One region of the Bacillus sp. XB1 genome, then DNA from elsewhere that is predicted to be linked to it. Evidence: predicted binding sites of a transcription regulator. Region 1 holds the regulator's gene; each other region holds the start of a gene.
What was found. The regulator LexA, encoded in region 1, represses DNA repair genes until DNA is damaged. The targets are predictions, from matches to a motif close to CGAACATATGTTCG.
Positions count from the first base shown of each region.

Region 2: uvrB (excinuclease ABC subunit B) is a predicted target of LexA. The motif match lies at 2,910-2,923, and genes of this name have one in related genera.
Region 3: recN (DNA repair protein RecN) is a predicted target of LexA. The motif match lies at 1,972-1,985, and genes of this name have one in related genera.

Region 1 covers NZ_JBNRIL010000001.1:17,942-25,175, forward strand. Annotated here, with positions in the region: gene ACK1U5_RS00110 (PadR family transcriptional regulator) at 1-317, shown strand, start outside; gene ACK1U5_RS00115 (DUF1700 domain-containing protein) at 310-852, shown strand; gene ACK1U5_RS00120 (DUF4097 family beta strand repeat-containing protein) at 853-1,656, shown strand; gene lexA (transcriptional repressor LexA) at 1,749-2,369, opposite strand; gene ACK1U5_RS00130 (YneB family resolvase-like protein) at 2,511-3,167, shown strand; gene ACK1U5_RS00135 (DUF896 domain-containing protein) at 3,213-3,452, shown strand; gene ACK1U5_RS00140 (bifunctional metallophosphatase/5'-nucleotidase) at 3,492-5,075, opposite strand; gene ACK1U5_RS00145 (phosphate/phosphite/phosphonate ABC transporter substrate-binding protein) at 5,261-6,199, shown strand; gene phnC (phosphonate ABC transporter ATP-binding protein) at 6,283-7,056, shown strand; gene phnE (phosphonate ABC transporter, permease protein PhnE) at 7,053-7,234, shown strand, end outside.
Region 2 covers NZ_JBNRIL010000003.1:20,595-27,828, forward strand. Annotated here, with positions in the region: gene uvrA (excinuclease ABC subunit UvrA) at 1-856, opposite strand, end outside; gene uvrB (excinuclease ABC subunit B) at 862-2,838, opposite strand; gene ACK1U5_RS21365 (DUF4362 domain-containing protein) at 2,989-3,420, opposite strand; gene ACK1U5_RS21370 (hypothetical protein) at 3,466-4,086, opposite strand; gene ACK1U5_RS21375 (MerR family transcriptional regulator) at 4,083-4,844, opposite strand; gene ACK1U5_RS21380 (hypothetical protein) at 4,945-5,172, opposite strand; gene ACK1U5_RS21385 (helix-turn-helix transcriptional regulator) at 5,320-5,517, opposite strand; gene ACK1U5_RS21390 (YeiH family protein) at 5,815-6,837, opposite strand; gene ACK1U5_RS21395 (LysR family transcriptional regulator) at 6,989-7,234, shown strand, end outside.
Region 3 covers NZ_JBNRIL010000002.1:651,778-659,011, reverse strand. Annotated here, with positions in the region: gene recN (DNA repair protein RecN) at 115-1,854, opposite strand; gene argR (arginine repressor ArgR) at 2,119-2,568, opposite strand; gene ACK1U5_RS18735 (TlyA family RNA methyltransferase) at 2,711-3,550, opposite strand; gene dxs (1-deoxy-D-xylulose-5-phosphate synthase) at 3,554-5,446, opposite strand; gene ispA ((2E,6E)-farnesyl diphosphate synthase) at 5,748-6,638, opposite strand; gene xseB (exodeoxyribonuclease VII small subunit) at 6,638-6,868, opposite strand; gene xseA (exodeoxyribonuclease VII large subunit) at 6,858-7,234, opposite strand, start outside.

The DNA of each region.
Region 1 (7,234 bases):
TTCAGTTTAAAAAAGGTGTGCTTGAACTTTGTGTATTAGCACTTGTAAAACGTAAAGATAGTTACGGTTATGAACTTGTTCAGCAAATTTCTAATAAATTTTTAATATCGGAAGGGTCAGTATACCCTTTATTACGTCGTTTGACGAAAGAAGGGTATTTTCAAACGTATTTAAAGGAATCTACGGAAGGGCCACCTCGTAAATATTATCAATTAACAGAGCAAGGGGAGACGCAATTTCATTTGTTAGTAACAGAATGGTGTGATTTTGCGAAAGGGGTACAAGAAATTATTGAAGGGGTGGAATGGGATGAGTAAAGAAGGGTTTCTTAAAGAATTATCAAGTTATCTTAGAAAGTTACCAGAGGCAGAGAGGCAAGATATTTTATTGGATTATGAAGAGCACTTTCAGTTTGGACTAGAAGAGGGGAAAACTGAATCAGAAATAATACAAGGCCTTGGTTCTCCGAAAGTAATAGCGAAAGAATTACTTGCGATGTATCGCTTCGATGAAATGAAAAAAAATCCATCGACTTCAAATGTGACAAGAGCTGTTATGGCAGCGATTGGACTTAGTTTGTTTAATTTTATTATTGTGTTAGGACCGTTAGTCGCAATTATTGCTTTTATATTTTCTTTTTGGATCGGTGGTATTGCTAGTGTAGTAACACCATTTTTCGTTATTGGAAAAGTATTTATGGGTACTTTTATATGGTTGGATCTTTTCGTTAGTATAACGTTTGTTGGAGTAGGTTTATTGTTATGTATTATCGCTTTTTATAGTACAAAGTGGTTTAAGAGATTGTGTGTACGATATGTAATATGGAACTTCAAAATGATAAAAGGAGAGTAAATGATGAAAAAACTATTTTTAATCGCTATTGCTTGTATCATTATTGGAGTAATAGGAATTTCCCAAACATATGAAAAAGCAGTACAAACTGCTAAAAAAGGCGATAAAGAAAATGTAATTAAAAACGAAACATTAAAAAATATAGAAGTTAAGTTAGATGCCGGGGATATTATTGTCCAAAAATCTCCTGACTCTTCTTTTTATATCAAGCAATCAGGAGATGTACGTAAACAAGAGATTCGTATCGCAGAAGATGGTGACACATTAAAAGTTATTGGGGAAAGAGAAAAAGGTGCTTCATTTGATTTTTCTTTTTACGATTTTAGGTTTCAAACGTCTAAATTGACTCTCCTTGTGCCCGAACGCTCTTACCAAGATGTAAAAGTAAATTCATCTGCTGGACAAATCGAAATGAGTGATGTGAAAAGTGATAGCGTAAGTGTTAGAACACTTGCTGGAGAAGTAGAGTTGAAACAAATAACGGCTAAGAATGTGGAGGGATCGACAAAAGCTGGTGAGGTGAATTTTAAGAAGGTATTAGGGAAAGTGACCGCAAAAACAACAAGTGGGGAAATAAATATTCAAGATCATGATTCTAAGTATAATCTAGAAGCAAGTTCAACTGCGGGAGATATAGATATTACTTTATCGGAAAAACCACAAGATGCGGTAATTACTGGGCAAAGTGCTGCCGGAGATGTAACAATTTTTAATGAAGAAAATAAAAACGTAACAATTGGAAATGGTAGTAAAAAGATTAGTGGTAAAACGGCTGCTGGAGATGTGACGATTAAAACTCGTTAATAAGAAATAGAATGCATGGAAATCTATCAAAATACAAAAAAGAAGATAATTACCGTATATAAATAAGGTAATTATCTTCTTTTTATTATTTTTTAATGTAAATCACGATATACGCCAATTACTTTCCCGATAACTGACACTTGTTTTAAAATGATAGGTTCTAATGAAGAATTTTCTGGTTGTAAACGGAAATGGTCTTTTTCTTTATAGAAACGTTTAACAGTTGCTTCATTATCTTCTGTTAAAGCGACTACAATTTCACCATTATATGCAGACTGTTGTTGGCGAACAACAACTAAATCTCCATCGAAAATACCAGCTTCAATCATACTATCTCCAGAAATACGTAACATGAACACTTGGTCTGCTCCAGCAACAATACTAGCTGGAAGTGGGAAATGTTCCTCTACGCTTTCGACCGCTGTAATTGGTAAACCAGCAGTAACTTTTCCGACAATTGGAACTTGAATAACAGATTGTGTTTCCGTATCCATTCGGTCTTCACCTAAAATTTCAATGGCACGTGGTTTTGTTGGATCGCGTCGAATGTATCCTTTTTCTTCTAATCGTGATAAATGTCCGTGCACTGTAGAACTAGAAGCGAGGCCGACTGCTTGACCAATTTCACGTACGGAAGGTGGATATCCTTTTTCTTGTACTTTTAGCTTAATAAAGTCGAGAATGTCTTGCTGGCGTTTCGTTAACTTTTCCATGTTTTCTAACACCTCGTTTTCTTTCATTTTTCTTATTAATAAGTATAACATGTGAAAAAACATTCTACAAACATAAGTTCGAACAAATGGCGGATTTATGTTACACTATAGGGAAATAATAGGGAGAAAGAGGGGTTCAAAATGAATGCAATTATTTATGCACGTGTGAGTACAACGAAAGAAGCGCAAGAAACATCATTATTACGTCAAAAAGATGAATTATTGCATTTAGCTGAGCGCTATCAAATGAATGTTACTAAGGTGATTGAAGAGCAGGCTAGTGGATATACAATTGAACGTGACGGTATATTAGAGGTGTTGGATACAATTCGAGACGAACAAATTGATGTGTTACTTATACAAGATGAAACGCGTCTTGGTAGAGGAAATGCGAAGATCGCGTTAATGCATTGTTTACATAAAGAAGGCATAAAAGTATATACGCATACACATAACGGTGAATTACAATTGTCGGATTCTGATTCGATGGTATTAGATATTATTGGTATTGTTGAAGAATATCAAAGAAAGATTCATAATATGAAAATTAAACGAGGTATGCAACGTGCAGTAGAAAAAGGTTATCGTCCAGAAAAAAATTTAAAAAATCGTCATTTAAGTGTAGGAAGAGAGAAAAAAGAAGTGCCAATTGAGGAAATTGTACGTTTGCGAAAAAGTGAACTCACGTTTGAAGAAATTGCAGCAACATTACGTGGATTTGGTCATAATGTTTCAAAGGCGACTGTACATCGTAGATATGTAGAGTATACGAAGCAATTGCTTGATAAAGAAGAGTAACTATTGTATGATAATAATCAGTTTTGATTAGAAGGGGGATTCGAGATGATTAATCACGAACTCGTTGAACGCATTAACTTCTTAGCGAAAAAAGCAAAAGCTGAAGGTTTAACTGAAGAAGAGCAACGTGAGCGTCAATCGCTACGTGAACAATATTTAAAAGGGTTTCGTCAAAATATGTTAAACGAACTTAAAGGTATTAAAGTTGTTAACGAAGAAGGTACAGATGTTACACCGACGAAATTAAAAGCTTTAAAAAAGCAAGATAATGCAAAATTAAATTAAAAGATGGGCGAAGCCCATCTTTTTTATTTGTAAAAATCGTTATTTAATAACTTTCCAGTTGTTATTAACTGTTGCTTCTATCGTTTTATGTTCCAATATATAATTAGCGATAAGTTCAGACATATCTGTGGGTATATCTTTTACTACTGGTTTGTTTTGAAACATAAAGAAATTTCCCCCGCCACTTGCACGATAATTATTCATTACAACGTCATATTCTTCATTCATATTAAGAGGAGCACTGTTATGCTGTAAAGATTCTACTCTTTCACCAATTGGTTTTGAAATGTTTAATACGTATGAAATCCCTTCCCACATATCATAATTATAATGTTGTGGCTTTGGTTCTATGTAGGTAGGACTTACGGTGATTGATCCATCTGTTTTTAATGTGAAATAAGAAGCAGAGAGTTCAAGAGCATTTTTTATATCTGCTCCAGTTATTTTAATTACTTTTAATGTGTTTGGATAAATATAATTAGAAACGATATCGCGCATTGTTACATGTTCCGGGAAACCTGGAGATGTATTATGGAACAAACTTGTACAAGAAATTGATACATTAGCTATATTCATCTGTATTTTATTTATGAATTCTATAAAAGGATGATCATGCAAACGAGTTTGCATAGCATCTGAAATTTGCATGCCCCCTTGAATGATTCCAATAGGTTGATCAAGCCACTTTTGTGTTTTCTCTTCGTAATCGGCTACCAATGAAAGTACATCTTGGTCCGCCTCAAATCCTTGTACAGATAATAATTCAGAAGAACTCTCTTTTTTCACCCATTTATGTTTCGTTTTTTCGAATGTTACTTTTACTTTTCCAAATGAGTGTCCATTGCATCCGGTCTGTAAAATTGTTACACCGTTAGCCATTGTGTGAGAAATTTCCCGGTGTTGGTGGCCTGTTAATAAGATATCTATGCCTTCAATTTCATGGCACATTGCATATCCTTGGTTTTCTCCTGTTAACACTTCAGTCGGTACCCCGGTTTGTAAATCTCGTTCAACTCCCCCGTGATACGCTACGACTAGTAAATCTGGTTTCTCATGTTCGCGAATATAAGAAACCCATTCTTTTGTAGTCTTTAATGCATCTTCAAATAGTAAATCTTTAATGTGATGGGGTTGTTCCCAATTGGGAATGTAATGCGTTGTCACCCCTAAAATAGCAATTTTTATATTTGATTCAATATGTTTTATTACATATGGTTTCCCGAAATAAGGTTTTTTACTGTTTTTATCTAAAATGTTTGCTGATAGGTACGGGAAGTTCGCAGTAGTCACAGCATTATTTAATATATCCATCCCGTAATTAAATTCATGATTGCCGATAATTGCAGCGTCATACTGTAAGTAATTCGCTAATAAGGACATTGGGTTTTTTTTGTTTTTTTCGTATGTAACATAATGATAAGTAAATGGTGTGCCTTGAATAAAGTCGCCATTATCAATTAAAAGAACGTTTCTATTTTTGGAACGTTCTTTTTTTATAAGAGTAGAAATTTTAGCTAAACCAAGTTCTGCTGGGGAGTTATCTTGGTAGTGAATAGGATAAACAGTGCCATGTATATCGCTTGTTAATAAGATGTTTAAAGTTACAGTTTGATTTTGTTCCAATATGACTCACCTTTTCTATTGTTATCTTCCAATTCATCATATCAAATATGTGAAGAGAATTTTAATGTGAGTGTATAGAATGTGTAAAGATTCTGTAAATAATCAATTATTTGTAAAAATATGTGATATATTTCTTCATGTTTATGAAAGGTTATTTTATAACAATGAAAAATGGAGGCATTAATATGTTGAAAAAAGTTTTTGCAATGAGCACAACAGTTGTACTAGCAGCGGGATTATTAAGTGGCTGCGGGACGAAAGAGTCAAGTGCAAGTAAAAATGAAGATACGAAAAAAGGATATGTACCGAAGACTTTAAATGTTCAATTTGTTCCTTCTCAAAATGCGGATACGTTAGAGGCGAAGGCAAAACCGCTTGAGAAGCTATTAAGTGATAAGTTAAATATTCCAGTAAAAGTTAGTATTTCAACGAACTACAATACAATTGTAGAAGCGATGGCATCTAAACAAGTAGATGTAGGATTTTTACCGCCAACAGCGTACGTATTAGCACATGAAAAGAAGGCTGCAAATGTAATTTTACAAGCACAACGTTTTGGAGTAGATGATGAAACGGGAGCCCCTACAAAGGATTTAGTAGACTTTTATAAATCTGAGTTTGTTGTTAAAAAAGACTCTAATATAAATAGTGTAAAAGATTTAAAAGGTAAAAAGATTGGTTATCAAGATGTAACATCATCAGCAGGGTATGTATGGCCTGCAGCTGTTCTATTAAAAGAGGGAATTGATCCGTTAAAAGATGTGAAACCTGTTACATTAAAAGGTCACGATCAGTCGCTTATTGCTCTTTTAAATGGTGACGTAGATGCGGCTGTTGTATTCCAAGATGCTCGTAATATTGTAAAAAAAGATTATCCGAATATATTTGATCAAACGAAAATAGTGAAATTTACTGAGAAAATTCCGAACGATACAATTTCTGTACGATCTGATTTAGAAGCAGAGTGGAGCAAGAAATTACAAGATGCTTTCATTGAAATTGGAAAGAATGAGGAAGGTCACAAAATCATTAAAGAAGTATATTCACATGAAGGATATGTTAAATCTGATGATAGTAAATTTGATATCGTTCGTGAATATGGGAAGAAAGTAAAAACGCAATAATACATATGGAAATGGCAGCTAGCTGAAAGGGGATGTTTTCAGTTAGTTTGCCGTTTTGAATACATAGAAGGTAGGTAAGATGTGTGATAGAGTTTCGAAATGTCTCCAAAGTGTATCCAAATGGTACAAAAGGATTGAATAATATAAACTTGAAAATTCAAAAAGGTGAGTTTGTTGTAATGGTAGGGCTGTCTGGAGCTGGAAAATCTACACTTCTCAGATCCGTAAATCGTCTTCATGAGATTACCGAAGGAGAAATCATTATTGAAGGTGAGTCTATTACTGCTGCGAAAGGAAAAGAATTAAGGCGTATGCGCCGGGATATCGGTATGATCTTCCAAAGTTTTAATCTTGTAAAGCGATCAACAGTATTAAAAAATGTATTAGCTGGTCGTATTGGATATCATTCCACATTACGTACAACGTTAGGTTTGTTTCCGAAAGAAGATGTGGAGCTCGCATTTCAAGCGTTAAAAAGAGTGAATATTTTAGAAAAAGCATATGCACGTGCTGATGAATTATCAGGAGGACAACAGCAACGTGTATCAATAGCTAGAGCATTGGCACAAGAAGCAAAAATCATATTGGCAGATGAGCCTGTTGCATCGTTAGATCCACTTACGACAAAGCAAGTATTAAATGATTTGAAAAAAATCAATGAAGATTTTGGAATTACAACAATTGTGAATTTGCATTCTATTGATTTAGCTAGGCAATATGCGACACGTATTATTGGATTACATGCAGGAGAAATTGTTTTTGATGGTTCAGTAGAAGAGGCGACAGATGAAAAATTTGCTGAAATTTATGGAGATGTAGCACAGAAAAATGAATTGTTAGAGGTGGCAGTTAAATGAGTGACGTAACGATATATTCGAAATCGATACCGAAGCCGCCGAGTAAGTTAAAACATATGTTAACGTTTATTCTAGTCATTTTACTGTTGTGGGGAAGTAGTATACAGGTCGACGCATCATTTTCAAAGCTAGTAGTTGGTTTTCCTAATATGATGGATTTGTTAAAAGAAATGGTGCC
Region 2 (7,234 bases), on a different contig from region 1:
AACCAAGTCCATCACAAGAAGGACATGCTCCGAACGGACTGTTGAATGAGAACATACGCGGCTCTAATTCTCCGATTGAAAAACCACAATGCGGACAAGCATGATGTTCACTAAATAGAAGTTCCTCTTCTCCCATTACATCAATTAACACTCGGCCTCCGCCAAGCTTTAATGCACTTTCAAGTGAATCAGCAAGACGGCTTGCGATTCCTTCTTTTACAACAATACGGTCAATTACAACTTCAATGGAATGCTTCTTATTTTTATCTAACGTAATATCCTCAGATACATCAAGCATTTCACCATCAACACGTACACGAACATATCCTTCCTTCTTAATATCTTCAAGTACTTTCACATGTGCACCTTTACGCCCAGACACGATAGGAGCTAACACTTGTAATTTCGTACGTTCAGGATATTCAAGAACACGGTCTACCATCTGCTCTACTGTTTGTGATGTAATTTCAATCCCATGATTTGGACAAATTGGCGTACCAATTCGCGCAAATAATAAACGTAAATAATCATAAATCTCCGTTACCGTTCCGACAGTTGAACGTGGATTACGACTCGTCGTTTTTTGATCGATTGAAATCGCTGGTGACAATCCTTCAATCGTGTCCACATCCGGCTTATCCATTTGTCCTAAAAACTGGCGCGCATACGCAGATAATGATTCTACGTATCTGCGCTGCCCTTCTGCATAAATCGTATCAAATGCTAATGATGATTTCCCCGAACCAGACAATCCCGTTACAACGACAAGCTGATTTCTCGGAATGGTTACATCAATATTTTTTAAGTTATGTGCTCTAGCACCTTTTACAACGATAAAATCCTTGCTCTTACTCACTTTTTTCACCCTTCCGCTTTTAATTCTAATAGTAAATCTCTTAGTTCAGCTGCACGCTCGAAGTCTAACGCTTTTGCTGCTTCTTTCATCTCTGCTTCCATCTTCGCAATTGTCTTTTCGCGCTCTTTTTTCGTCATTTTCTTAGAAGGAGTTGCTTCGTATGTTTCTGTCTCTTCAGCAGCTGTCGTTGCACGGATAACATCACGAACGCCTTTTTGAATCGTTTTCGGTGTAATACCATGCTCTTCATTGTAAGCTTCTTGTATACTACGACGACGCTTCGTTTCTTCAATCGCAATCCCCATAGATTTCGTTATACGATCTGCATACATAATAACGCGGCCGTTTTCATTACGCGCGGCACGACCAATTGTTTGAATTAATGAACGTTCTGAACGCAAAAATCCTTCCTTATCAGCATCTAAAATAGCGACAAGTGATACTTCCGGAATATCTAATCCTTCTCGCAATAAGTTAATGCCGACAAGTACATCAAATTTACCGAGGCGAAGATCACGGATAATTTCAATACGTTCTAACGTTTTAATTTCAGAGTGAAGATAGTTAACTTTAATTCCTACATCTTTTAAGTAATCCGTTAAATCCTCTGACATTTTCTTCGTTAAAGTCGTAATTAATACACGTTCATTTTTTGCAATGCGATCTTGAATCTCTCCTAATAAATCGTCAATTTGCCCTTCAATTGGTCGTATATCAATTGGCGGATCTAAAAGTCCTGTTGGACGAATAATTTGTTCTATTACTTCTGGTGACTGCTCTAACTCGTACGGTCCTGGCGTTGCCGAAACATAAATAACTTGATTCGTTTTCTCTTCAAACTCATCAAACGTAAGCGGCCTATTATCTAAAGCCGATGGCAGACGGAATCCATGATCCACAAGCACTTGTTTACGTGCTTGGTCACCGTTATACATCGCTCTTACTTGCGGTACTGATACGTGCGACTCATCCATAACGATTAAGAAATCTTTCGGGAAATAGTCTAATAACGTATACGGCGTTGCCCCCGCTGGACGAAGTGTTAAATGACGGGAGTAGTTTTCAATACCTGAACAAAAGCCCATCTCGCGCATCATTTCTAAATCATAACGTGTACGTTGCTCTATACGCTGCGCTTCTAACAACTTACCGTTATCATTTAACTCCTTTAAACGCTCTTCTAATTCTTTTTCGATATTTTCAATAGCGACCTTCATTTTCTCTTCACGTGTAACGAAGTGAGATGCTGGGAAGATTGCTACATGATCACGTTCTGCTAATACTTCACCTGTTAACGCATTTACTTCACGAATACGATCGATTTCATCACCGAAAAATTCAATTCGAATACAATGCTCATCAAGTGATGCCGGGAAGATTTCAACTACATCTCCGCGTACACGGAATGTACCACGCTTGAAATCAATATCATTACGTCCATACTGTACATCAACAAGTTCACGAAGCAATTGATTGCGGTCTTTTTCCATACCAACTCGAAGCGAAACAACTAGCTCGCGGTATTCTTCTGGAGAACCTAAGCCATATATACACGAAACACTCGCAACGATAATTACATCGTCCCGTTCAAATAATGCAGACGTTGCCGAGTGACGCAATTTATCAATTTCATCATTAATCTGCGCATCTTTTTCAATAAACGTATCTGTTTGCGGCACATACGCTTCTGGCTGATAATAATCGTAGTAACTAACAAAATATTCAACTGCATTATTCGGGAAAAAGTCTTTCAACTCACTATACAACTGCCCTGCTAACGTTTTATTATGAGCCATAACAAGTGTTGGCTTTTGCACTTCTTTAATGACATTTGAAATCGTAAATGTCTTACCCGTTCCTGTCGCTCCAAGCAACACTTGCTTTTTCTTTCCACTATTAATTCCCTCTACAAGCTTCTCTATAGCTACCGGCTGATCACCTTGCGGGGAATACGCTGAGACAATTTCAAATTGACGTTCCAAGAAAATCCGACCTCCTCATAAAAATCTGTATTATTATTTTACCACGAATACCTATAAAAAACCTAAAAAAACGAACAGATATTCGGTAAAGTTTTCGACAATATACACATAGAAAAAGGAAGGAGTAAATACTTCCTTCCTCTACTAATTCTATTTTTTAGGTACATATACTAAGTCATATCCATTGCGCCCAGCTTCATTCATACAATCTATTAACCGATAAGTACTTTCTGATTCGCGCTGCTCTTTAACAATACCTTTACAACTATCTTTATGTAACCCTTTATCCTTCCCAGCAAATTTGTCTTTTCTATTATCTGACACATAAAATATATCGTTCCCACTATACTCTAACGTTTGAAAAATCGGGTCCCCTTCAAGGGTATACTGTACAATTCTTATTTTATCAACTTCCCTTTGCTCGACATTCAAAACGAACTTTTCAAATTTATCTAGATTGAGAATTCCTGCTCCCTTTACAATGACATCATTCTTCTTATCAATTGTAGTGCTAGATGGTGAACATGCTACTAAACTAAAGAGAAATAGACTTATAAAACTGGTTCTTTTTCCTATTGTCATCCTCTCCTATAAAAATTATTTGTATACCAGAAAAGCTACTTTCAATTATGAAAGTAGCTTTTCTTTTCCTTTCTCCTTCTTCGGAAAAATCACATATGAAAATGAAATCGCTGTATCAACTAAAAATATAATCGCCCACACTTGACTCACGCGACTTGCAGCTTTATTTAAAACGATTCCCGATTCTAACCAATTACCCCATTGTTCAAATGGAATAAATCCATACGCGAAGAAAAAGAATATGTGCACACCAACGAATAAAACAAGATGTAATACCCAATTTTTTATTTCCTGCTTTGCATAGGCCATACCTGTTAATTCTACCTGTTCTTCAATAATAGGCGCCGGTTCATTACGCCATTTCGCAACTGATTTTTGTACAAATATATCAAGCTTCTTTAAATCCTTTTTCCCGTAGAAAACTGCATATAATAAAATGATTACAGTAATAATCTGAAAGTTAGAGAACTTTCCTGTTTGATAATAGTCCACTACCCCTAAAGTTAAAATAAATACTTCATTTACGAGGAGTACAATCCCCATAATAAAACTCGCTCTTTTCAAACGGAATCCGTAGCGAAGTAAAAAGAAACCGATAGCTGATAACCAAAATACAATTTCTGCCCCAATTAAAAAATACCAACGATATTCTGCGAGTATACTCATTTATCCTTCTCCCTTTCATCATAAATACGAAAAGCCTCATCCATATATGCTAAAAGTTCTTCTTCAATTGGATACATGCTCATTTTCTGTGAATCTTCCTTCGATTTTCTAACTTCCCATAACTTATCTAAAAACGCTTCGTCACCATTAGCCATTTCTAAACATTTCTGCATTAATTTCTTCGTTGCCTCTTGTACTTCATCACTTGCGACTTCTTTACCGTCTTTCATAAAAGTACGTAATTGCTTTAATAAATCTACCCATTCTAAAACATTCGGATCTTCCTCACTCATATTTGGCAAATTCTGAAGCAATTTTTGTTCTTCCTTTGAAAATACTTCATTTTGAAATATTTCACGTATACGAGGAGACTGTTTTGAAAGCTGAATAAGTTCAAACATAACTTTCCAATCAAGTTCTCCCTCTACATCTACCGAATAAACAACTGCTTGTAAAACACGCTCCATTCGATTAAATTTCTTTTGTTCTTCCTGTACAAACCGAAGTTGTTTTTCAAGCGAATTTTTTAAATCCAGCTCACCTTTTACTAACATATTCGCAGCTTCTTTTAATGAAAATCCCATTTCTTTCAAAAATAAAATTTGTTGCAAACGAATAACGTCATTTTCACTATATAACCGATGTCCACCCTCTGTTTTTCCGCTCGGCTTTAATAAATCTATTTGATCATAATAACGTAATGTACGTACTGTAACCCCTGTTTCTTTCGTCAATTCTTGTATTGAAATCACTACCATCACCTCTTCCCTCTCATTATAAAAGATGACGTTACGTAACTTTCAAGCGTTTTGTGAAAAAAATACAAAAAGCTGTTTATACAAAGTGTATAAACAGCTTTTATGGAAATAACCCCTTTTGTATGGCGCGCCCACAAAATAAAATAAGTGCTCCAACAACAACACTCGTTGCCGTTTTATGATAATGGGCTAATAATAATAAATAATACGATAAACCTACAGTACCAATCATAATACAAATGCTCGGCACTGGATTACGAGAAAAGTTTTGCATTCCCCAAAGAAGCGAAAATATAGCTGTAGCGACACATAACACCGGTAATCCCATCCCAGTTCCCCTTTTTCTATCTATTATTCCTTGTTGCTAACACGCTCGTTGATGCGATACTAATTAATAAATCAAAACCAATCCTTATATATTTAAACGTTTACTCTAATTGAAATCTCTCAAACTTATCGTTCATTTTCTCTCCCCTTACTCCAGCGTAAAGATTTCCTCCACCTTCACTCCAAAATACTTGGCGATTTTTAAAGATAACTCTAGACTCGGATTGTAATGATGGTTTTCAATCGCCACTATCGTCTGCCGCGTCACTTGCATCGCCTTTGCCATTTCAACTTGCGTTATATGATTTTGCTTTCTTAACTCTTTTATTTTATTTTTCACACCCATAGGCTCCACCTTCAAAAGTAAAGATATCTTTACTTAAATTATAAATATTTTCCAGTTATAAGTAAAGATATCTTTACAAATTTTAGAAAAACGTTTCACTGAACACCTACTCTAATAAAGTACAAGAGTAATTCAATTTATATCAGCGCAACTTAAATTATATCGGCGATTTCCCAAATATATCAGCGCAACTCCATTTATATCGGCGATTTTTCAAATATATCGACATCCGTAGCGCTACTATAATCATAAGAAAAAGCTGTCCCCAAATACCTTCGGGAACAGCTTTCTCCTCTACTACATAAATCCTAGCGCATATACAAGAACGTATCCAAGAACCGATAAGCAAACCGAGCCAATCAGCCCCGCCACGAACGCTTTGCTTCCTAACTTACGGAACGTTTTAAACTCTACATTTAAACCAAGTCCTGCCATCGCCATTGCGATTAGCATATAAGCAATGACAACAATGTATCCCGCAACAACTTCTGGAATAATCCCGAGCGAATGCACGGCACTCATCGCTAAAAATCCGAAAATGAACCATGGAATTGGAAGGTCGCGCCACGATCTTTTTTCCTTGCTTCCTTCACTCTTTCCAAACCATAATCCAATTAAAATTGCTACTGGTACGAGCATTGCAACGCGCGTTAGCTTCACGATAACTGCGATGTCTATAGCCGTACTTCCTCCTGGCGCCGCGGCTGCGATAACATGAGCAATTTCATGCAGCGTGGCCCCTGAGAATACACCGTAACCATATGGAGATAGGCCAAGCACTGGATATAATAACGTATAAATAAGCGTAAATATCGTACCTAAAATAGCAATAATTGCGGCACCAACTGCCGTTTCATCATCTTTTGCTTTCACTTGCGGCGCAATTGCCACGACCGCTGCTGCGCCGCAAATTGCTGTCCCGCATGCTGTTAAAATCCCAAGTTTCTTTTCTACTTTAAATACTTTCGTTAGTCCATATACAACGAAAATCGTAAATGTAATAACAACCGCTGCGATGACCAATACTTTCGGCCCTGCCTTCGCAATATCAACAAGATTTAATCGCATTCCAAGTAAGATGATCCCAAAGCGCAGCAACTTCTTACTTGCAAAGTTCGTCCCTGCAATCGCATCTTGAGGGACTCCAATTGCCGCACGCCAAACCATCCCAATTAGAATAGCAATTACTAATTGTCCCATAATATTTAAAAATGGAAGCTCTGCTAAATATTTCGCCACAATTGCGATTAATAATGTAATCCCAATTCCTTGCGAAAATCCAAAACGCTTCTTCTTTTGTATAACAAGTGTTTGTTCCATTTTGAACCACTCCAATAATCGTATTGGAACATGCATGTTCTTTCTACTTACATTATAAGAGAGTTTCTATAATAAGTTTAATACCAATACCAAATCTCTATCATTAGAAATACTTATGATAAGATAATAGAAAAAGAAAGGAGCCCATTATATGAACGTAGACATTTTAAAAATTTTTGTTACTGTCGTTGAACAGAAACACTTCTCCCGTGCAGCAGAATTATTAAACCTTTCACAGCCTGGAGTAAGTATGCATATACGCAACTTAGAAAACGAATTTGGCACTACACTTATTCAACGCTCCCCGAAGCACGTCCAAGTTACTGAAGCTGGAAACATATTATATATACATGCAAAGCAAATGCTCTCTCTTTACGAAGATGCTAAACAAGAAATT
Region 3 (7,234 bases), on a different contig from region 1:
CTCGCTCCTACCCCACATTCAGCCTCTTGGCTTCACTTTTTAATCTCTCCTTGCAGTGCTTTATTTATAACCGGAAGAATTAAGAAATCGTCATTTGAGAAAAAAAGCTATCCATTACTGGATAGCCTCTGCTGTCTGTTTAAAATGATGCGCTTGCGTAAGTAATTCTTTCGCATGCTCTGTCGTTAAATCTGTGATTTCCACACCAGAAATCATTCGAGCTATTTCTGTTACTTTATCCTCCATAGTTAAAACAGTAACTGATGTAATTGTCCGATCATTCGCTACTTGTTTTCGAATAAATAAATGTGAATCCGCCATTGAAGCTACTTGAGGTAAGTGCGTAATACAAAGTACTTGCGAGTTTACTGATACTCGATAAATTTTTTCCGCAATAGCCTGTGCGACCCGGCCACTTACACCCGTATCCACTTCATCAAAAATAACAGATGCAACCCCTTGATGCTTAGAAAAAATGCTTTTTAAAGCTAAAATGATACGAGATAACTCTCCGCCAGAAGCAACCTTTGAAAGTGGTTTTAGCGGCTCTCCTGGGTTCGTTGAAATATAAAATTCCACATGATCGTAACCATCCGCCGTAAGTCTTACCGGCGCACCTTCCACAAGGGGCTCTTCTGCATTTCCTTCTCTCTTCATAATTCTCACTTCAAATTTCGTTTTTTCCATATATAATTCTTTTAATTCCTGATGAATTGCATTTGTAAGGTGTTCTGCAAGCTCATGACGCATATTACTTAACAACGTTGCTTCTTTCATAATAACACTTTCTAATTCCTTCAACTGTTTCTTCGTCGTTTCAATATGAACGTCTTTATTTTCAATCGTAAAAATTTCCTGTTCAATTTTATCAGCATACGCTAAAATCTCTTCTACATTATTTCCATATTTTCTCTTTAGCATACGAATTTCATTCAAACGTGTTTCGATTTCATCTAAACGATTTGGATCATATTCCATCATATCGAGCTTTTCCCTCAGTTGATAGGCAACCTCTTCTAATAAGTAATAGCTATTTGCAATTGAATCATGATTCTCTTGATACACATCATCTAAATGTGTAATACTTTCCATTTGCCCCATTGCACTTCTTACATTATCTAATCCTTGTCCGTCGGCACTTAAAGAACGATATGCATCACCTAACGCTTTATAAATCTTTTCAAAATTAGAAATTTGCAATCGTTCCTCAGTTAATTCATTTTCTTCATCCATCTTTAAATCCGCCTTGCGAATTTCCTCGTGCTGAAATTGAATTAAATCTAAGCGATGTGCCATTTGTTGCTCATTTTCACTTAACGATTTCAATTGTTTTTTTAATTTTTCATAGTCAGCGTATACGTTTTGATATATGTCTAATTGTTTAACGATTCGATCCCCATCAAAGTGATCAAGCATAAACAGATGTCGTTCTTCATTCATTAAATCTTGCGTTTCGTGCTGTCCATGAATATCAACAAGTGTTTTCCCAATTTCTTTTAATATGCTAAGTGTAACAAGCTTCCCATTTACACGACATACACTCTTCCCGTTCGCAGCAATATCACGCTTTAAAATAATCATACCATCTTCTATTTCTATATCTAACTCTTCTGCCTTTTCAATACATGGATGCTTCTCATCTTCAACATAAAATAGCCCTTCAATCTCAGCCTTTTCTGTTCCATATCGAACAAATTCTGCTGACCCACGGCCACCTACAAGTAAACTAATTGCATCAATAATAATCGATTTTCCGGCCCCTGTTTCACCGCTTAAAACCGTTAAACCTTTTTGAAAAGAAATATTTAATGCTTCAATAATAGCAAAGTTTCTAATCGATAATTCCGATAACAATGCCCCATTCACCTCGTTATAAAATAATCCCTTACTAAAGGATTTTCTCAGTTCTTCATTCAAATAATCATGCTATATATTTGTATGTATATACTCTTCTAACCCGCTTCATTGTACCAAACATTTGTTTTACGGGTCAATCCATCTATTTTTTAACTTTATGCAAACAAAATATTATATTACAATTGAAAATTCATATTTTTAACCAATAAAAATATCTTGTTCACTTTCCACTTTACGATGGAAAGCAAACAAGATTTTTTGTTACAACATATTTAAGAAACGATCAGAGACAACACCTGTATCGTCAGGTGTACGGCAAATAATTAAGCAAGTATCATCACCACAGATGGTTCCGATGATCTCATCCCACTCTAAATGATCAATAAGTGCTCCAAGTGAATGAGCGTTACCAGGCAATGTTTTTAGCACAAGCATATGTCCTGCCGTGTCTAATTTTACAAATGAATCCACTAGATTTCGTTTTAATTTTTGTAACGGGTTAAATCGTTGATCTGCTGGCAAGCTATATTTATAGCGCCCATCATGTAATGGCACCTTCACTAAGTGCAGTTCTTTAATATCGCGCGATACTGTTGCTTGCGTTACATTAAATCCCTCATTACGTAAAATATCAACTAATTCATCTTGTGTTTCAATTTCTTTGTTTGCAATAATTTCCCTGATTTTAATATGGCGCTGACCTTTATTCATACATTTGCACCTCACACTATCTCTTACCATAGTTTAAACATTGGTATACTTCACTTATTTATGTTAACTTATAATTCGTTTCTTGTACACAATTGTTTTTACAATCATTATACAATTACAGCAAAAAGAGGAACAACATATGTTATTCCCCTTTCCCTTTTTGTTTTAGAACGTCATGCGCTTCTGTAACAACTTGCTCTATAGAAATCGGAGAATGATTTTCGCCATTCTCACGTTCACCATGCCATTTCAGATGAATTAAAAATTCAATATTACCATCCCCACCCGTAATTGGTGAGAATGTTAAACCTTCCACATCATAGCCTTCTTTTAAAGCAAACTCGACAATCATTTCTACAACAGCTTCATGTACTTTTCTATCACGAACGATACCTTTTTTCCCAACTTGCTCTCTTCCAGCTTCAAACTGCGGTTTAATTAACGCTGCTACATCTCCGTTAGGCATAAGCATTGTTTTTAAAACTGGCAGTATAAGCTTTAATGATATAAATGAAACATCAATACTTGCAAATTGAGGTAAACCACGTTCTAAGTCTGCTGGTGTCACGTAACGGAAGTTTGTTCGTTCCATTACAACAACACGCTCATCTTGACGTAATTTCCACGCTAGTTGATTGTATCCTACATCTAATGCATAAGATAATTTCGCTCCATTTTGAAGCGCGCAATCTGTAAAGCCACCAGTTGATGAACCAATATCTATCATAACTTTATCTTGTAAATCAAGATGAAATGTCTCTAATGCCTTTTCAAGTTTATAACCACCACGACTTACATACGGCATAACTTGTCCCTTCACCGTAATCTCAGTATCTTGCGAGATTTTCTCTCCTGGCTTATCAAGTCTCATCTCATTTGCATATACGAGTCCGGCCATAATGGCGCGCTTTGCTTTCTCACGCGTTTCTATAAGTCCTCGCTCTACTAATAGTACATCTACTCTTTCTTTTTTTACGCTCATTTGTTACGCCCTTTTTTGTTTTGATGGAATCATTGTATGAATACGGTCTACAACAGCATCTGTCGTTAAACCAATTTCTTCTAATAATTTTGTTACACTTCCGTGCTCTATGAAGCGGTCTGGAATACCCATTCGTTCAACTAATGCACTATGGTAACCATTTTCAGATGCAAATTCAACTACTCCTGTTCCAAAACCACCGATTAAACAAGCTTCTTCAATCGTTAAAATCGGTATATTCTTTCCTAGAAGATCATGTAAATATGCTTCATCCATTGGTTTAATAAAGCGAGCATTCACTACTTTCACTGAAACCCCAGCTTTTTCAAGACGCTCAGCTGCTTCCATTGCCATTGGTATTGTCGTACCAAACGTTAAAATAGCTGCTTGTGTACCCTCTTTTAACGTCTCCCACGTACCGATTGGAATCGCCTTTAATTCTTTATCCATATGAACGCCAAGTCCATTACCGCGAGCATAACGCAATGCGATTGGTCCATCTTCATATTGCATCGCCGTATAAACTAAATGTTGCCCTTCATTTTCATCTTTCGGCATCATAAGCACCATATTCGGCAAGTGACGTAAGAATGAGATATCAAATACGCCTTGATGCGTTTCACCATCTGCTCCTACTAATCCCGAGCGATCTATTCCGATGAAAACATTTAAATTTTGGCGGCATATATCATGAACAACTTGGTCATATGCTCTTTGTAAAAATGTTGAATAAATCGCTAAGAATGGCTTCATTCCTTGCGTTGCCATACCTGCTGCCATTGTTGTAGCATGCTGTTCTGCAATACCTACATCAATCATACGATCTGGGAATTCTTTTTGGAATTTCTCAAGTTTTGATCCAACAGGCATTGCAGGTGTAATTGCTACGATACGCTCATCCGCTCTCGCTAGCTTAAGTACTGTTTCACTAACAACAGCACTCCATGCTGGTGCAACTTCTTTCGGCTTAACGAAGTCACCTGATTCAATTTTATAAGGTCCTGTTCCATGCCAAGTTCCAATAACGTCACTCTCAGCCGGTTTATAACCTTTTCCTTTTTTCGTAATAACGTGAACAAGCACTGGGCCTTTTGTTTTCTTTGCATATTGCAACGTTTCGAATAACTTTTCATAATCATGCCCATCGACTGGACCTAAATATGTAAAGCCTAACTCTTCGAAAAAGACACCAGATACTAGTAAATATTTAAGACTATCTTTTATTTTCTCTGCTGTCGCAGCCACTTTCCCGCCAACTGCTGGGATTTTCTTTAATATATACTCTAATTCATCTTTTACCCAGTGATATTTTCCTGCGGTACGTAAACGACCGAGCACATTATGAAGCGCACCAACGTTTGGTGCAATTGACATTTCATTATCATTCAAAATAACAATCATGTCTGTTTTTTCATGTCCAATATGGTTCAATGCCTCTAAAGCCATTCCGCCTGTTAAAGCACCATCTCCAATAATTGGTATAACATATTCTTTCGTTTTCTTTAAATCACGTGCCAGAGCCATTCCCATTGCAGCCGATAACGAAGTCGAGCTATGACCAGTTTCCCATACATCGTGCTCACTCTCGCAACGTTTCGGGAAACCACATAGACCTTGATATTGCCTTAATGTACCAAACTCTTTCGCACGTCCAGTTAAAATTTTATGTACATAGGATTGATGTCCTACATCCCATAAAAATTTATCTTGCGGGCTATCAAATAATTTGTGCAGAGCAATTGTGAGTTCTACTACACCTAAATTAGGTGCAATATGTCCACCTGTTTGAGAGAGCTCTTCAATTAAAAACTTACGAATATCCTCACTCAATCCCTCTAGTTCACTGATAGACATATCTTTCAAAAAACTAGGGTTTTGAATTTGCGTTAGATCCACATGGATCACTCACTTTCATTTCATAATCTGTCAACATGTCAAATATTATAAAAAACATTTACACAAAACAAGAAATTCTCTTTTCTATTTTTCGTCTTGTCCCGCTATTAACCAGTCTATTGCGCCCTAATCCTATTATAAACCATATTTCTTTAGGCGATGAAAAAAATAGCCGCTAACACGAAGTGATAACGGCAATGTAATCTACATATATTTTTGCCAATAACAAGAAAAGAAAAACCTTTTCCTACATTTATATCATAAAATGATGAATGACTCAACAAATGAAAACGCTGTTATATTAGTTATTACGTTTTGCAATCAAATCACAAATAGATAGTAAATATTCATCTTGTAATTGCAAGGAACTAATCGCACCTTTTGCTTCTGCAATTGTTTCTTCTAAAATATCTTTTGCTCTATCTACAGTAAACAACGTTGTATATGTGCTCTTTTCATTAGAAAGATCGCTACCAATCGGTTTTCCAATCTCTTCTTCAGTTCCTTCGACATCTAAAATATCATCTCGAATTTGGAAAGCTAGACCGATATATTTGGCAAACGTAAGCAACTTTTCTTCTTGCTCTTCTGTCGCATCAGAAAGTATCGCACCCGCAAGTACAGCAAATTCAAGCAGTTTTCCGGTCTTATGTTTATGGATGTACTCCAATTCATCAATCGTAAGGCGTTTCCCTTCAGCTTCCATATCTGCCACTTGTCCGCCAACCATTCCTTCTGGTCCTGCTGCTTTTGCAAGTTCAAGTACAAGTCTTACTTTTTTTTCGGCAGAAATTTCTTTTTGCTCATATGCCATAATAACTTGAAAAGCATACGTCAATAAGCCATCTCCTGCTAAAACTGCCATCGCTTCACCAAATACTTTGTGATTTGTGGGCTTTCCTCTTCTTAAATCATCATCATCCATACAAGGTAAATCATCATGAACTAATGAATATGTATGAATCATTTCAAGAGCACAAGCTGCACCTACTCCAAGATTTCTTTCTTTCCCAAACGCTTGTAATGTTGCAAACAAAAGTAACGGGCGGAGACGTTTTCCACCCGCTTCCAAAGAATATGCCATCGCTTCACGAAGTACATTTGGACATTGTAATTCATTTGCATAGCTTACAAGTTTTTCTTCTACGAAAGTTTTACTTTCTTTCAAAAAAGTATCAAAAGCAATCGTCACTATGCTTCATCTCCTAAAGCAGTAAACGGTTCAAGCTCTCCATCTTCCCCAAGAATAACTGCCATTTGTTCTTGTACATTCTTCAGCTTCTCATCACAAAGCTTAGATAATTCCATACCTTCTTTAAAATAAGAAATCGCTTCTTCTAAAGGTACGTCACCTTGTTCTAGCTTAGAAACAAGATGCTCAAGTTGCGAAATTGCCTCTTCAAAGCTTAATTTATTTTCCATTATTCAATTCACGCTCCTCTATGCCTGATACGCTACAATCTAGTATTCCATCTTGTAATTGAACTGAAACAGCATCTCCAAGGCTTACATCTTTCACACTTTTTAACACTTGCTTCTCTTCATCATATACAAGCCCGTACCCTCTCATCATTACTTTAAGCGGACTTAACGCTTCAAGTTTTTGAGCAGCTCTTACAAAGGCAAATTCTTTCGTTTGAAGTAACGTTTGCATTTCACGTTGTAATTGCTTTTGCAACGTTTCAACAGCTACCTTCGTTTGCATAATTTTTTGAGATGGGTGGTGCTTCTCTAAATAAAATGAAAGTTGCTTTAACTGATTCACCTTTTTATCAATATAGCGCTCTT